DNA from 2 places in the Bifidobacterium aquikefiricola genome. Region 2 is predicted to be linked to the other one. Evidence: riboswitches for the same ligand, from Rfam matches in the RefSeq annotation. Region 2 holds a riboswitch; the other holds the start of a gene.
The links. Region 2 has a riboswitch for fluoride ahead of QN215_RS02510 (CrcB family protein). Riboswitches for the same ligand answer to the same signal wherever they lie in the genome.
Positions count from the first base shown of each region.

Region 1: it holds a riboswitch for fluoride, as region 2 does, so the genes downstream of both, QN215_RS00560 (inorganic diphosphatase) here and QN215_RS02510 (CrcB family protein) in region 2, are expected to answer to the same signal.

Region 1 covers NZ_CP129674.1:130,847-139,672, reverse strand. Annotated here, with positions in the region: gene QN215_RS00610 (Fic/DOC family protein) at 1-167, shown strand, start outside; gene QN215_RS00605 (hypothetical protein) at 286-771, opposite strand; gene QN215_RS00600 (class I SAM-dependent methyltransferase) at 1,174-2,013, shown strand; gene QN215_RS00595 (cupin domain-containing protein) at 2,066-2,431, shown strand; gene QN215_RS00590 (DUF488 domain-containing protein) at 2,526-2,918, shown strand; gene QN215_RS00585 (hypothetical protein) at 3,907-4,545, opposite strand; gene QN215_RS00580 (hypothetical protein) at 4,660-5,205, shown strand; gene QN215_RS00575 (transcriptional regulator) at 5,202-5,504, shown strand; gene QN215_RS00570 (IS30 family transposase) at 5,725-6,834, opposite strand; gene QN215_RS00565 (universal stress protein) at 6,923-7,399, shown strand; fluoride riboswitch at 7,416-7,506, shown strand; gene QN215_RS00560 (inorganic diphosphatase) at 7,560-8,054, shown strand; gene eno (phosphopyruvate hydratase) at 8,140-8,826, shown strand, end outside.
Region 2 covers NZ_CP129674.1:582,809-591,634, forward strand. Annotated here, with positions in the region: gene QN215_RS02485 (TM2 domain-containing protein) at 1-370, opposite strand, end outside; gene QN215_RS02490 (pyrimidine dimer DNA glycosylase/endonuclease V) at 513-989, shown strand; gene nhaA (Na+/H+ antiporter NhaA) at 1,228-2,496, shown strand; gene QN215_RS02500 (TetR/AcrR family transcriptional regulator) at 2,655-3,341, shown strand; gene QN215_RS02505 (CrcB family protein) at 3,366-3,755, opposite strand; gene QN215_RS02510 (CrcB family protein) at 3,752-4,219, opposite strand; fluoride riboswitch at 4,285-4,375, opposite strand; fluoride riboswitch at 4,426-4,499, shown strand; gene QN215_RS02515 (universal stress protein) at 4,521-4,997, shown strand; fluoride riboswitch at 5,014-5,105, shown strand; gene QN215_RS02520 (inorganic diphosphatase) at 5,183-5,689, shown strand; gene eno (phosphopyruvate hydratase) at 5,776-7,071, shown strand; tRNA gene QN215_RS02530 (tRNA-Leu) at 7,255-7,335, opposite strand; tRNA gene QN215_RS02535 (tRNA-Thr) at 7,451-7,526, opposite strand; gene QN215_RS02540 (mannose-1-phosphate guanylyltransferase) at 7,764-8,826, shown strand, end outside.

The DNA of each region.
Region 1 (8,826 bases), 450 kb from region 2:
TACCCTCCATCGGCTTCAAGCCCGGTGGTCATGATGATTCCACAACACCGAACGTATACCAGGCATTGAGCGACAGCGAATACGAGCGGCAGCGCCAACGCTACGGCTACCAGACCAAAGGCAGTGACAAGTCCAAATTAAAGAAGACCGCCAGTTACCTACGTTAGGAACTCAAGGCGGAGGCCAAGCGGCTCACGACAGATCAATCTCCGCCTGAGATCTCGAAGTACCGGCACGGGCGGGGGAGATGAATCGTGGGCTGCCGCCCACGCCCGCCGATCTGGATCAGTTCGACCATTCTCCTAGAGCATGGATCAACAACCACGGTTGATTCGATTGCCTATGGTGATAGCTGTGTAGGTTAACTCTTGGTGCGTAAAACGAACAATTATTGAGGGCATCCCCATGTTCACTCTGATACGTAGTGCCGCTTACCCAAAGATTGCGTCCAGAGGGAGTGGCCCCCAAGCCGTAGATGAGGGAAAAGAGGCGCATTGCCTCCTCCTGCAGACTTGCTATGAGTGCGATATCTTCAGAGCTTCTGTTCTTCTTGCCACGTAACGCACGCAGGCGAGGGTCAAGGTTGATATTGCCTTCGACGACTCTCTTGACTGTCTCATCCCAATTCTCGGTACGCTGCTGGGAATCGACGTAACGCGCATATGTGCGCTTGTAGGTCACCCAGCCGAGCGGCCCCCAGTGAGGTTGCACATCCTTGACGACTTTTGCTATGGCGTCATCTGCAAGTTCTACCACAAACCTATCATTCACCGTTTCACGCTTTCGTCTTTATCGTTGTATCGAAACCACTATATATAGTGATGGTATTTTTTTCGACACAAGATATAGTGTTTGTAAAGTAAGCGTGGCTCGTGGATCCGCCATCGCACTGGAACGAGGGATCTTGCCATGACGCCGTGTCGTGCGGTTGCGGGTTGTCGGCTCATGCAGGGAAAAGGCATGGCACCGAGTAGATTCGCATCTTTGGATCGCCCATGTTTTCTTGAATCAATCGCTTCGCGCGCACGTGGCTGGTATCAGATTTCGAAGTGATCTCCAGTCCAGTCCATAATTATTCGGTTACTCAGCGGTCAGTCAGTGGATGGTTCCGCCCTGCCTTTATCCGCATCAGGTATCTGGAGTGTCTTGTCAGGGCTCATTATAGTGTGACGCATGGGAACCAATTCTTTACCTACATCAGAACGTCATGCTGAAGACTTTAGCGGTGATGAGCTGCCTTTTTCGGAGCGCGACTCCGCACACCTTCCCGGGCACTGGCTGCTCGCTCGCCTCGGCAAGCGCGTGCTCAGGCCGGGTGGACTGGAATTGACACAGCATATGCTTGACCATGCCAAGGCGGAAGGTGGTGATGTGGTCGAATTTGCTCCGGGTCTTGGTCGCACCGCGACGGAGATCCTGGGGCACTCGCCGGCCAGTTATATTGGCGTCGATGAGGATCCCAAGGCGGCTGCAATCGTCGGCCAGATCGTCGCTGGTAGAGGGCATTGCATCACGGCGAATGCCAGCGATACCGGTCTGCCCGAGGCAAGCGCCGACGTGGTCGTGGGCGAGGCAATGCTGACAATGCAGTCCGACCGTGGCAGGCAGAAGATCATTGCCGAGGCCGCCCGCCTGCTGCGTCCAGGTGGGCGCTATGCCATTCATGAGCTCGGGCTGCAGCCCGACACCTTGGACACGAAGGTGAAGAATGCCATCCGCAAGGAACTGGCTCAGTCCATCAAGGTGAGTGCGAGGCCGTTGACCGCAGCCGAGTGGACGGCATTACTGAAGGATGCCGGTTTCGAGGTTGACTGGGTTGATGCGGCACCGATGGCCTTGCTGAACATGAAACGCAATATCGCGGATGAAGGAATCATTGGGGTGTTGCGCATTGTGAAGAACCTCCTCAAGGACAGTCAGGCGAGAAGTCGGGTTCTCACTATGAAGCGTACTTTCACCAAATACAAGAAGCATATCAATGGCATAGCCATCGTCGCCCATAAGCTGGGGTGAAGGATTATCCGTCACGAGAATAAGAGCACGCTAATACCGAAAGGGAAATATAATGTCTGATGAGCACGGTGAGACGGGGGGGCTTGGATTCATTGGCGATGTCTCGTCATTGGTCAAGGTTCAGGACGAGGCCACGGTGTCTCGCACGATCATGGAGCATGCTGGCGGCAATGTCGTGCTGTTCTCCTTCGATGCGGGGCAGGTTCTGAGTGAGCATACCGCAGCGATGCCGGTGTTCGTACAGGCCGGGTCCGGCCATCTGAAGGTTACCGCGTCGGGCAAAACGGTCGATCTGGTACCTGGTGGCTTGGCGTATTTCCCGACGCGTCTGCCGCATGCGGTGGAGGCTGTCGAGGCCTCCGTCATGATGCTGACGATGATCACTCCGGCGCGAGACGCCAAGGAAACGAGCGACTAGGCACGCGTCCTCTCATGGTTGCTGACAAGCGTTGGGGGCGTAAGCGATTTGTCAGTGCGTGATGGTTATAACGGTCATCAGGGGAGTGTGAAACATGAAGCATTCGATGATTATGATGCGAGTCTATTCCTTGGATCCGGATACACAGGGGTATCGCATACTTGTCGATCGTCTATGGCCGCGTGGCATGAAGAAAGATAGGCTTCGCTTGGATTTGTGGGCGAAGGAGGTTACTCCTTCAACACCGCTGCGTACATGGTTTGGGCATAAGGCCGAGAGGTTCGAAGAGTTCCGTAACCGCTATATGAGTGAATTGGATGCGAGCGACGAGGCGGCTGAATTTGCTCGTAATTGTTCGCACATCATTCGCGATCAGGACATATTGCTGTTGTACGCGGCAAAGGATACCGAGCACAACCATGTGATGGTTCTCAAGGAGTGGCTGTTGCAGCAGCCATCCTTTGAGAGCATCGAACAGGCTGCATAATTCATATGTGAAGCAAATCGCATCCGGAAATCCAGTGTAGTCAGTTCTTTCTGGCCAGACCGCGTGTATACACCGGTAATCATGGGCTTGTAAGGGGGGTGGCGGAGACTGGAGAATCAGTCCAAGAACAAACTCGATTAGTGCTGTGGGAGGCGACAGGGAATGTTGTCCACACAGTGGTTGGGATTCCTATAAACGACTTCCAGAGAATCTGAGCCTTGATAAATCCCGGTCAACTGGTCGTCACATATGATTTATTTGTTGTTATACAGAATCTCACAGTCTCATGGCGACGTATACAGGCCGGCAGTCCAAGCCATTATTGTTTACCTTGAGGGTTACGATTTTCTTTCTGATAGCAGGCATATCAAGTGCATCATCGTCGATCTGAGCATGAGATACTGTCACCTCCTCTAAGTCATTGCTCATCTCCCAACGCTGAAATGGTCATCAATCGGTTTCGTATCGTCTAGCTGTTAGAGCGGAATTTGGATACACGACAACTTCGTGCTCCATGTGCCATTGAGGACAATAAATCATTCCTCAATAAGGTATTTAGATTCCAGTAGGAGCCGACTCATAAAGACAGAATGAACTTAACGCCAGCAAACTCAAACTCTTATATGGCATCAATGAATAAATTACCAAACAGAACACAGTAGACTTAGCGCTTTCCGCCGATCATCGTCACGTCCGTCGCCTGCTGGATGCATCAAGATCGATCTGAAGATATTAGGAATCGCAGCGTTTAAAAGCTTGCAACGCTCATCAGAAGTCATCGGTCAACTGCATCCATCTATGGATGCAGTCATGATCGTATTTAAGAAGAACCGTTAGACCAGTATCAACATTTGTCGCTTCTCCTATTCAGACGGTCACGCCGAGACGTTAATTGTGAGACCAGAAATTCAAAACGATTTGAATCTAACTTAGAGAATCTGTCTAATCTCCTCAGTCGGAGTGCCTCGATCATAGAGCAAACGAAGGTTTATGATTGCAGTTCACCACTTGCCTCTGCAGTCCCACACTCCTGTAACGATTCCGCCAACCGCACCGAACAGACCGCTCGGGGGCTACGCCTTCGATGCAGCCAATTTCTGCTGACGCGCCACATCCGGCCACAGCACCGGCCAATGCCCCCGTCGATACCGTGATTGGCCATGCAGTTGTACCATGCCTTACTTGGGGCGCTGATTTTTTCCTCACCATATAACCCAGTCGCCGTCGGTTTTTGAGAAATAGTAATCGTGGCCTCATGGTCTGTTGCCAGAATCCACGCACCAACCGCGACCTCGGGGTAACGTTGTTCGAGCTGTTGCTTGTACGATGCAAGGCTTTCGATGGTCTTGTCTTGGCCGTCTTTGATGACGAGGACGTCCGGAGATCTCAATGCCAAGGTGTACTTGGTTCCGATCTTCAAAGTCGCCGTCGCCGAACGGGTCGCCTCATTGTCCGAATACGAGAGCACATAGCCTCCAGCGGTGGGTTCGGTGGATGTCGATACTTGTTTAACCTGCGTTGCAGGCTCTGCCGCTTGGGCATGCAGTTCTGATCCTGCCATGACGAAAACTAAGGCCAGGGCGAAGGAGAACAACACTGTTCCCACACGATAAATTGAACGCAACATATGCATGAACCTCTTTCTTCCAACAACGGTTGACGAGAAACCCCCTCATCAAGTTCTCGATTAAGAACCGTACCTTACTTTGCACCAATAACAGAATCGTGTATACTTGCCAACATGGATACTATTAACGATATTACAACCGATGACGACACCCACGACATCAGCACAGCGACACCGGCAGAGGCGAGGGAACTCCTCAAGCACAGCGGTGATGCCAGTGGCTTCATGCCGTACCGGGAGATCCGGTCGTACGGATGGACGGTCGCCTGGGTCTCGAGCGTCCAAGTCCTATTGTTCCTGACGCTCGGTGCGTGGTGGTCTGTCTCATGGTCCTGGAACGGCATCATTTTCCTCGGCATATGTGCGGTGCTGCTGTCGTTTTTCGCGGTACGCAGCGAACGCAATCACCGTCACATTCTGCCCCGTGGCAGCAAGCATCTCGAGCGTATCGTGTTGGGTTGGAGAAACGTACTCCTAGCGATAGGCTGCGTGCTGCTGGGCGCGGCGGCGTCGAGTGCCGGTCTACCCGCGTCGTTCAGCTCGACAGGGAGCAGGGGTCTAGGTTGGATGGCGTTGGTGGCAGGGATCATCTGCGCCGTCGGCTGTGCCTGCCGTCTAATCTTCGCGGTTCGACTCCTAGCAAGTAAGCGAACCGCATGAATCTCTCAGACGATCTGCAAGATTGGGACAGAATCATTCTCTCACCACTGAGATTCACGATTATGTCGCTGATCAACCAAGCTGACGCGGTCGGCTTCGCGGACATTCGCAGAGCCGCGCAGACCACTCCACAAACACTGAGTAAACAGGTCACCATCCTCGAAAACGCTGGATATATCAACGTCAGCAAGATTGCCCGCGGCAGACGCATACTCACCGAAATCAGCGCTACCGACGAGGGGCGGCGGGCATTCAAACGACAGATCGACATCCTCAAGCACATCGCCGACGCCCGCTAATCGTATGCATGCTACATCCTGCCCCTTGCATCAAACTCATGAACATCTCCGAGCAGAGCCATCATCAGAATGACCAGCCTGAGCGCCGATGCCCTATCGTATCGGCGCGGATAACGGGGTTTACTCATCGGCCTGCCGTTTTTGCGCCCAGGAGGCCAGTTCGGCGCGTCACAATTCAGACTCTATCATCACCACTGACTGCAAGCTTCAACGCTGGATTCTATTTGCAAGTGCAATGTTTGGCTTGTTGGCTGGTCTGGTTTGATGATAGGCCGAGTTTGGATATTTCCTCTTGCCATGCTTCGTTGGGCGTGTGGTAGTCCAGGAGTTTCATGGGGGTGTCGTTGATCTCGGTGACGATGTCGTCGAGTTCGGTTTGGGTCAGGTTCTTCAGGCTGGTGTGTTTGGGCAGGTAGCGGCGGATCATGCCGTTGCGGTTCTCGCTGCTGGCGCGCTGCCAGGGCGAGTATGGGTCGGCGTAGTAGGTGAGCATGCCCAGGGCCTCGTCCACGAGCCGGTGCAACGCGGATTCGGACCCGTTGTCCCAGGTCCGGTCGATGCGCGCCGCTGCGGGGATGTGGCTGTAGATCGCGTATTCGGCCCTGGCGGTCGCCGGTGCGCTTTTGGATTCGATGAGGCGGGCGAACAGCTTTCTGGTTTTGCGTTCGACCTGCGTGTCGACGCACCGCTTCGAGGGAGCCGAACCGATGACCGTGTCGGATTCGTAGTGGCCGAACGAACCTCGGTGGTCCACGACCTTGGGACGCAGGGCGAGTGGCACGCGCATCGGGATCGTCACACGCCCGGCCCTGCGGCCCGCCCGTCTGGTGCGGTGGCGTTTGGCCCGGGGCAGGTAGCGCCGCCAATCCTCGCCGTCCGCATGCCCCTGGTAGATCCACTGGTAGAGGCACTCGTGGCTGATCCGCATCGACGGGTCAGCCGGATACTCCAGTTTCAACCGGCCCTCGATCAGCTCGGGCGTCCAGCTACGCGTCAACGCGTCCGCCACCCACGCGTGCAGGCGCGCGTCCATCATGCGCCTGGGCTTCCTCGGCCTGCGCGAACGTGCCTCGGCCTTGCGCTGCGCGGTCAACGCCGAATAGAACGGGCCAGCCGTCCACGCCCCCGTCTTCAACCGCCCGGGATGGTAGGGCCGGTACGACTCGTTCTCGTTGGACGCGAACCACAGGCCACGCCTGAGCTCCCGGCTGATCGTGGAGGCGGAACGATGCAGCTGGCGGGCCACCTGCCGGATCGTCTCATGATCCCCGAAACGCAGCATCTCAATCCTGATCCGCTCACCCCCGGTCACATGCGGATAAGCTTTCATAGTGAGTGCAGCACCTCCCAAAGGTCGGAACATCAGCAATCCCAACCATAAGCGGTGTTGCACTTCTAACTAGAACTCAGGGGCTGTTATGCAACATCCAACCGCACATTTATCGTCCATTATCGTCGGAATCATTCCCGGGCAGCCTGATAGGGTGATCGAGAAGGCATGCGAGATGGCCGCATCAATGGCCCCTGTCAAGCTTCATCTTGTCTATGTGGATCCCACCCTTGTCAAGGAAGACGGGCATATCGAGCCCTTAGATCCCGACAGCATGGGCGTAACCGAGCGTGACAACTCGAAGCAACTGTCTGAGCATGCGCTCAAAATTGCCCGGGGTGCAGGCGCTGATGCTGATTACCATCTTCTGGTGGGAGACCCTGTGAAGGAGCTTGCGGAGTTCGCCCGTGAGCACGATGCCGTGATGATTGTGGTGGGCACCCGGGAGCGTGGGGCCTTGGCTGCGTTGCAGGAGTGGGTCAATGGGTCGGTTTCGGTGCGTCTGGCGCACACGCAGCACATTGCCGTTCTCACCGTTCCACTCGCCGACGAATACGATGATTGACCGTGCCTGCTATATTGGTGAGCATGGGTATGAAGTTACCCAAGATAGTTTGTCGCGGTCGTGATGAGCGTCTGAACCGCTGTTAGGCTGATGACTTCTGCAGAGATGCAGGGGTCTGTTTTTTTATCTCCCACATCTCCGCCAGAACGATGGGAGGAATATGAGCGCAACGAAAACCTTGTCCGTCCTTGTAGAGATACCACGGGGAGAGCGCAACAAGTATGAGATGGACCATGAGACAGGCAGGATCAAGTTGGATCGCACCCTGTTCACATCCATGGGCTATCCCGCCGATTACGGCTATGTCGAGGGGACACTGGGGGAAGACGGCGACCCCCTCGATGCCTTGGTTCTCGACGAGGTACCGGTATTCCCGGGATGCCTGATCAATGCTCGGCCAATCGGGCTGTTTGTCATGACCGACGAGCACGGTCCTGATTCGAAGGTTATCTGTGTGCCGGACGACATTCGATATGAGGGCGTGCTGGGTCTGGACGATGTCAGTGATTGGAAGAAGGCCGAAATCAAGCATTTCTTTTCCAACTACAAGTCGATAGAACCAGGCAAGCACGTCGATTCCGATCTGTCGTGGGCTGATCTGCCAGCGGCGCAGCAGGAAATCGCTGAGGCATTCGACAGAGCGAACCGAAAATAGTCTCAATTCATGAATGACTCGGGAAGTCACCGTATAGAGGCGGTGAACTCCTTGAAAAAAATTTCACAAGATAAAGGAACATATGATGAGCAAGATTTCGAATATTCACGCACGCGAGATTCTCGATTCGCGCGGCAATCCAACTCTGGAAGTCGAGATGACACTGGAGGACGGTTCTTACGGTCTTGGATCCGTTCCATCCGGTGCTTCGACCGGTGAGAACGAGGCCAACGAGAAACGTGATGGGGATGCGAAACGATATGACGGCAAAGGCGTGCAAACCGTCGTCGACGGAGTCAACGGTGAGATAGCCAAGGCGGTTGCCGGTCTCGATGCATCCGATCAGCGCCATCTCGATGAGACGCTGATTCGTCTGGACGGAACCGAGAACAAGTCTCGGCTCGGAGCCAACGCCATACTCGGCGTATCGCTGGCTGCCCTGCATGCCTCGGCGGCCTCGGCGCATCTGCCGCTCTATCAGTACATTGGTGGCACCAATGGGCACGTCATCCCGGTGACGGCGATGAATGTGCTCAACGGCGGCGTTCATGCCGTCTCGTCCAACGTGGACATTCAGGAATTCATGTTCACACCCGTTGGGTTTGACTCCTATCACGAGGCGCTGCGAGCCAACGTCGAGTCCTATCATGCTTTGAAGAAAGTCTTGATTGCGAAGGGGTTGGAAACCGGATTGGGTGACGAGGGTGGTTTCGCACCGAACCTCAAGTCCAATAGGGAGGCCTTCGACCTTCTGGTCGAGGCCATCGAAAAG
Region 2 (8,826 bases):
CAACGATCTTCGACTTTGTTGAGATTCGTGCACCGTATGGGTTGGCCTGCCAGTTCGGTTGTCCGTATGCGTTGTATCCGGGGTTCTGTCCGGCCTGCACGTATGGATTCTGCTGGGCATACTGGGCGTTCTGGGCATATGGCGCATGCTGGTTGTTCTGACCATAGTATGGCCCGGCTCCTGCTGGATTGGATGCCTGATACTGGGAATTCGGGCTCCCGGGCGCATAGGGACCCTGCTGCCCAGCATAGGCATTCGGGTTTGAGTAGCTGCCTTGCCCGCCATATCCGTTCTGTCCCTGCGGTTGTGTGTTATTGCTTGACTGATTGATGTCATCTTCATCATGTGGTGCGGATTGATTGGTCATCATGCTCCTGTCGCTGAAATCGTGGTGATCTAACTGTTGTGAATATCTGACTCTACGATATCAACATCGACGATCTGTCGCACGCTACGTTCTTGCAAGAAGCGACCACATGCGTATCATGGTTGCGTCTGGAGGAGATATGAGAATGTGGAGCGTAACCCCCGCTGCCCTCGATGTCAAGGCATTGGTGGCGTGCTGGAGAGAATCCCTGCTGGCTCAGGCTGTATTGCTGGGGAAAACCAAGGGATATGTGCATCATCCGCAGCTCACCCGCTTTCGAGAGACGGCGGACTCCACGGTAGCCATTGCGACGTTCCTTGCTTACATTGCCGATGAGGCAGATAGGCGTGGCTACCATTTCAACCGGGAACGCATTGTTGAGACACCGAATCCACAGATGTCGATTGATGTTTCCGATGAACAGCTGGCCTATGAATGGCGATTGCTCATGGTCAAGGAATCGCAGCGAGATGCAAAGGCGTATCGCAACATGGTCGCCATGCCAGTCGGCAGCAACCCGCTGTTCCATGTGGTTCAGGGGGCGATTGCCCCATGGGAGCATGTCTTGGATCTGAACGCTCTGGATGGGCTTGGCGTTCTCGCCAGCTCTGAGCAGCACTGAGCAGCTCTGAGCAGCACCGAGTGGCACTGAGCAGCACTGAGTGGAGCGGCCGCGCCAAGCTTCGCAGACAATGCTGAGACAGACAATGCTGAGACAGACAACGGCGACACCGGTGAAGCGGCAATCAGATACGATTGCAAGGTGAGCACAATCGGACTTCTGTGAGTGCTGCATTGCATTCATTGCCACCAAAGGGCCGGATTCTTTGCCCACATTCACCACAGTTGAAGGAATTTCAATGATTTCAAGGGCACTGCGAGTAATCGCCAGAAGTGTGAAGCGCCTGGATGCGAGTGATGTCGGTGCGGGCATCGTATTGCTCGTTGCTGCAGTGGCTGCGCTTGTGGTTGCGAACTCTCCTCTGCGCAATTTCTACGACAATCTTGGCTCCTTCACATTCGGATTCAGTGCCTTGGGTGTGCAGTTGCAGCTCAGGGAATGGGTTACCGATGGGCTGCTTGCAGTGTTTTTCTTCACTGTCGGCCTTGATCTGAAGGAAGAATGTACTTCAGGAATCTTGTGTGATCCTAAGGTTGCGATTCTGCCAGTTGCTGCCGCATGTGGCGGAGTGGTCTGTCCGGCGGTTATATATGTGCTTGCGATCATGCCAATCGGTGGAGAGGCAATGCAGGGATGGGCCATACCTACGGCTACGGATATTGCCTTTGCCGTTTCGATTCTTGCCATGGTCGGCAGGGGTCTGCCACATCAGTTGCGCACATTCTTACTGACCTTGGCCGTTGTTGACGATTTGATTGGCATCACCATCATTGCTGTCTACTACACGGCGGGCATTCATGTATTGCCCTTGCTGCTGGCATTGGGTGCGCTCGCGCTATTCGCGTTCCTGCTCAGGAAGGGCATCTCGTCGCCGTTCATTGCTTTTCCACTGGCAGTGATCGCTTGGATGCTCGTGCATGCTTCAGGGATTCATCCAACTATTTGCGGCGTGGCACTGGGACTATGCGTTCCTGCAAGTGCACCGTGGAAGGGTCATGATTCGATGGCTGGAATGCTGGCGAGAAAGCTTGCACCCTATTCGAAGCTGCTGATTGTCCCGATCTTCGCTTTCTTCTCGACGGGTGTCAATGTAGACGGTTGGGCTGGACTGGCATTGCGGCTTCAAGAACCTGTGACGCTTGCAATCGTGGTTGCCTTGACTTTGGGCAAGATGCTTGGCATAACGGGGACCACATTTCTGCTCACCCGGCTGCCGGTGCTCTCGTTGCCGAAAGGTTTGCGCTGGTCGGAGATGATAGGCATGGGATTCGTTGCAGGGATTGGTTTCACGGTTTCCATGCTGATTGGCGAGCTTGCCTTTGGCGCGCACAGCAGCATAGATGATGATTCCAAGATCGGGATACTTGTTGGATCGCTGCTGTCGGCTTCAATTGGTGCTCTGATCCTGCACGCATGCGCACAGCACAGGCGAAGGAAGGCATACGAGGCAACGCTTCTTCAGTCAGGGCGGGGCACGAGAGATGCTCAGCGCATGCATGATGCATGACGCATGATGCATGACGCATGATGCATGATTGCTTTTCGGCAACACAGGTGCCGGCCGACACAATTTGTTCTCTCAGCCACAAAGCCTGATTGTGATGAAGCATGGCGTAATCTATGATTTGTGGAATTCGACTAGCAATAGTGAGGAATGATCGTTTTATGGCGAGCAGCACGCGCGGGACATATCACAAGGGTGAGGCCAGAAGAAAGCAGATTCTTGACGAGGCCCTGAACATTGTTGCCGTCGAAGGGTTCGATCAGACAACGTTATCGAAGATTTCGAAGGCTGTGGGGATCACTGAGGCCGGTGTGCTTCATTACTTCGATTCGATTGATGATCTGCTCGTCCAGGTGCTGCGTGAACGAGATGCGACGGATTTGGCTGCGAGCAGGCTTATTCCAGAGAATCTGAAGGATCCTGTGACTGTTCAGCCGGAGAGTGACGATAACCCGGTGAGTCATGCGCTCGCCATCATAGCGCACAATCAGAAGACACCAGGGCTTGTCGAGTTGTATGCACACATGTCAGTCAAGGCCGCAGACCCTGAGAGCTGTGCCTATAAGTATTTCAAGGAGCGGGGAACAATCGAACGTGCTCTGGTCGGTCAGACCGTTGCCACGCTCTATGCTTCCCATCGTGTTGCGCCACTGGTTCCTCCAGAGGATGTTGCACGCTTGCTGCAAGCCCTGCTGGATGGGTTGCAGATCCAATGGCTTCTGGAAAACGATCTTGATATGGAATGTTTGGCTCAAAAAGCTATCTTCGCCATGCTCGATCTGCCTATCCCGTCATCGACAGATGCCTCAACGGAGCAGGCTCCGGAGCAGACTCCAAGCAGTGGCTGAGGGAATGCAGATATTATGCAGGTATTACAGGGAGCCGCACCATATGCCAAGGATTCCTGCACCAAGGCAGATCATGAGCATCCCCCCAGTATGGACGAGCACGCGCAGAGGATGCTGGTGCTGAATGAGACGGTATCCTTCGACGCTGGCCGTGGAGAAGGTGGAGTATCCACCAAGCAAACCGGTGCCCAGTATGAATCTGATGGTCTGTGCATCCGCTGCATTCCACGATGACACCCATCCCGTGAGCAGCCCAAGGAGCAGACATGCTGATATGTTCACCGCGATGGTTCCCAGTGGAAAGTTCAGCCGGTTGCGCTTGTTCACCGTGGAGTCCACAAGAAATCTGCAGACGGCTCCCACGCCTCCACACAGTGCCATGAAGGTGAATGTCAGCACGGATTGTGTGTTCATCGGTTATCGCCAACCTTTCGACTGAATTGGCGGACGCAAAGCGACGCAAGTTTGACCCCGCATCCAGCGAAGACCAAGCCAAGGATGATGCTTACTGCCGCATATGACAGTCCAACGAGCAGATGTGCCCCCAGAAGCCTCGTGTCTGTCTCGAGAATGAAGGTCCCATAGGTGGTAAAACCGCCGATGACACCGGTTCCGGCGAAGAGACGGAATGTCTGACGAGCGCCGACATCGTTGCCGGTGCCTGCAAGATACTCAAGAAGGAATCCCAACAGCGCTGCACCAACCATGTTGATGCAGAATGTCACCCATGGCCATGTCCAGTTCGAAGACTGCATTTCGCTTAACGCTGCTCGTATCGCAGTGCCTATCACGCCTCCGACGAATACTGCCGGAGCGGCATGGAGCCGTGGATGCTTCTTGCCGAAGCTGTGTTCTGGATCATCATGTGTGTCTTGCAAACTGTTTCTCCCTCGCATGTGGGTAGAGCATCTGAGCTTGGACGGCCGGCGAACCGAGCACTACCCGTAACGTAGGAACTATCAGCATGTGCGGTTCAGATGACGGGAATCTCATGGAGACCTGTCATCTCGGCGGGTTCCATCGCCAGAAGACAATACGACAAGGTGAGAGTATACCATCAGCATTCACATAGTTGAGTGATATCGTGTTGTCAGGCGATGGAGCCCGCCTGAATCCGTCGATTCAAACCGCTTGTATGCTGATAGCCCCTGCCAAGAGACAAGCATAAGGAGAAATACTATGCATGATGCTAGCGCAGGTTCATCTTCGATAGTTGTTGGAGTCATCCCCGGACAGCCTGATCGGGTCGTGGAAGAGGCATGTCGGATGGCGGGCTCGATGTCAGCTTCGATGCTGTATCTCGTATACGTGAATTCCACGCTGACCGAGGAAAACGGCCACATGGTGCCTTTGGATTCTGACAGCATGAGCGAGACATGGCGTGACGACTCGGCGCGACTTTCTGAACATGTGCTCGGCATCGCCCAAGATGCTGGCGTCACAGCGCAATACCAGCTTCTGGCAGGGGATCCGGCGAAGGAGCTTGCTAAGTTTGCGCACAGCCACAATGCTTCGATGATTGTGGTTGGCACTCGGGAGAGGGGTGCTTTGGCAGCATTGCAGGAGTGGGCCAACGGTTCGGTTTCATTGCGCCTGTCGCACACTCAAAGCATTGCTGTTCTTACCGTTCCGCTTGCAGACCAATATAAGAGTTGACATTCTCTGCTACACTGATCCTCGTGGGTATGAAGTTACCCTGAGACTTCTCAGCACAGCGGCGTTGAGAGTCCGAACCGCCATAAGGCTGATGACTTCTGCAGAGATGCAGGAGTCTGTTTTTTTACCTCCTCATCTGTGCACAACACGTTTGCACAACGAGTTTGCGCAACGAGAGGAGGAACATGAGCGATACGAAACGCTTGTCCGTCCTTGTGGAAATACCACGGGGACAGCGCAACAAGTATGAGATGGATCATGCAACAGGCAGAATCAAGTTGGATAGAACGTTGTTCACATCCATGGGGTATCCCGCAGATTATGGCTACATCGAGAATACCTTGGGGGAAGACGGCGATCCTCTTGACGCTCTGGTGCTCGACGAGGTTCCGGTATTCCCTGGCTGTCTGATTGATGTCCGTCCCGTCGCGATGTTCGTCATGACCGATGAGCACGGGCCTGATCCGAAGATCATCTGCGTGCCGGATGATGTCAGATATGACGGCGTGCGGGATCTGAACGACATTAGTTCGTGGAAGAAGGCAGAGATTCAGCATTTCTTTTCGAATTACAAATCGATAGAGCCAGGCAAGCATGTCGACGCTCACATGCTCTGGTCTAATCTCACCACTGCGCAGCATGAAATTGCTGACGCGTTCGACAGGGCGAGTCAGCACCATTTCAATTCATGAGCGGTGCGGCGACGCGGCACATTGTTGCCTCGAAGCAGTCGAATCCTATGAACGACCATGTTTCACAAGAACGAAGGAAGACTATTATGAGTAAGATTTCGAATATTCACGCACGCGAGATTCTTGATTCTCGTGGCAATCCAACCCTGGAAGTCGACATGCTTCTGGAGGATGGTTCATATGGCCTCGGATCTGTTCCTTCCGGCGCTTCGACCGGGGAGAACGAGGCCAATGAGAAGCGTGATGGTGATGCCAAGCGCTACGACGGCAAGGGTGTGCGAACTGTTGTCGATGGAGTGAACGGTGAGATAGCCAAGGCGGTGGTCGGGCTTGACGCGTCTGATCAACGGCTTGTGGATGAGACGCTGATTCATCTGGATGGAACCGATAACAAGTCTCGGCTTGGTGCCAACGCCATACTGGGTGTTTCTCTGGCCGCACTTCATGCATCGGCAGCCTCGGCGCATCTGCCGCTATACCGGTATATCGGTGGAGCCAACGGACATATTATCCCCGTCACCGCAATGAACGTGCTCAACGGAGGAGTCCATGCCGTCTCTTCCAATGTGGACATTCAGGAATTCATGTTTACGCCCGTGGGGTTTGATTCCTACCATGAGGCGTTGCGAGCCAATGTCGAGTCATATCATGCGTTGAAGAAGGTACTGATCGACAAGGGGCTTGAAACCGGTTTGGGAGACGAGGGTGGTTTCGCGCCCAACCTCAAGTCCAATAAGGAGGCTTTCGATCTGTTGATCGAGGCCATCGAAAGAGCCGGTTACGAACCTGGACGTCAAATCGCCATCTGCTTCGACTCGGCTGCATCGGAGTTCTACGACAAGGAGAACGACGTCTATGACTTCGACGGTTCGAAGGCGAGCGCGCAGGATATGGCTCGGTTCTACGAGAGCCTGATTGACGAATATCCCATTGCATCCATCGAGGATCCATTCGATGAGAACGCGTGGGGTGATTTCGCATCTCTCACAGCCAAGATAGGGGACAAGGTGCAGGTGATGGGAGACGATATTTTCGTCACCAACCCGAAATTCCTGACTCGAGCAATCAGCGAGCATACCGCCAATTCCACGCTTATCAAGCTCAATCAGATAGGAACGGTGACCGAGACCTTAGAGGCGATCAAACTCGCCAATCGCAATGGATTGACCACCATGGTGTCCCACCGTTCTGGCGAGACCACCGATGCGACGATAGCCGATCTGTCCGTGGGCACCAATGCGATGCAGCTCAAGTCCGGTGCTCCTGCTCGTGGCGAACGCGTGGCGAAGTACAACCAGCTGCTGAGAATTGAGGAGCGGCTAGGGGACACTGCCGAATATGCGGGAGTGAACGCATTCCCTCAGCTTGCTGCACGAATCTGAATCGCAGCAATCGCAGGGATCGCACCACTGTCCCAGCACGTGCTGAGGTAACCGGAATTGCAATGCGCAGAGGCATGTTAGGGAGAACATAAGGTAGGGGTTGCAGGAATTCAACTGCAACCCCTACCTCAATCCATTTCAATGCTCACAGCAGGATCATTGCAATTGCAAGGCTAAGCTGTGTGCGCGAGATGGGACTTGAACCCACACGTCCGAAGACACAGGAACCTAAATCCTGCGCGGCTACCATTACGCCACTCGCGCTTGAACTGAACACGGCACGATGGGAATTGTCAGGACTATAACTCTGCATTCGCATCGCGCCATGTCTGGAATGCACGTTGCCCAGCATCCTCTCGGATGTGGTGCAATGTGTGCATGGAGCCACTTGACAGAATCGAACTGTCGACCTGCTCATTACGAGTGAGCCGCTCTACCAACTGAGCTAAAGTGGCAAGTTGTCGAAATCTTCTGCAATAAGCGATTCTCATGATTCCAACCTATAGGGGCTGGTTTCTTGAAAAACCTCGTATTGCTCGGACTTTGCCTCGGCATCAATCATGACAACCATAAGCCTTGGCTTAAACTTCGGCACAATCTCAACAGTGTACTGAAAACTTGAGATTTGTCCAGTCGCCGGCTGAGGTGTCGCGAGTTTCAGCCGTGTACAACATCTGCGAGAGAATGAAGACATGACAATTGAGGACTTTCACGCAATCATTCCGGCTGGTGGCGTTGGCACCCGTCTATGGCCATTGAGCCGCAAAGCCAAGCCCAAGTTCCTGTATGACATGGTTGGCTCAGGGCAGACACTGATTCAATCGACGTACAACCGGCTGGTGCCGCTGTGCGGAGCTGACCACATATACGTCTCGACGGGTGAACGGCATGTCAGCGCCATCTGCGAGCAACTGCCCGAGTTGGATTCCTCGGCACTGTTTCCCGAGCCGTCTCCCAGGGACTCCACGGCTGCCATTGCCTTGGCTGCAGCGGTGATCGCCCGACGCTTTGGAGCGCAGACAGTCGTCGGTTCGTTTGCTGCAGATCATGTTATCCGCAACAATGCTGCGTTCGCGGAATCGGTACGTCAGGCCGTCGTCACCGCTCGTGCCGGATATGTCACGACAATAGGCATTGCTACATCACGGCCCTCCACGGCATTTGGCTATATCCATGAGGGCAGGTCCTTGGCCTCAGAGATTCAGGACGCGCCACAGGCACATCTCGTTGAATCCTTCGTCGAGAAACCGGATGCTCAAACGGCTCAGGCATATCTGGAAACGGGAGAGTATCGCTGGAACGCCGGCATCTTTATCATGCGTGCCGATGTCATGCTCGATAGCCTGCATCAGACGCACCCAGACATCTACAAAGCCATTCAGGCGATTGCACAGGCGTGGGATCAGGGAGAGGAGCAGCGTTCGCAGGCCATGAAGCGCTGGTGGAATGGCATCGAAAAAATCGCCTTTGACTATGCCGTGGCCGAACCGGTGGCGGCAAAAAGTGGCGTGGCTGTGATTCCCGGCGGATTCGGATGGGACGATGTGGGCGATTTCAATTCGGTCGCCGCCCTGCTGCCGAGTTCAAACCGGCAGAATATCAAGGTGTTGGGGGATTCGGACGACTTGGTGTATCTCGATTCGGCAGGTGACGTCGTTGCTCCACAGTCCGGAAGAACCATTGCCTTGCTTGGCGTCGATGACCTTATCGTGATTGACACGCCTGACGCACTCCTTGTTGCGCCGCGCGCTCGGA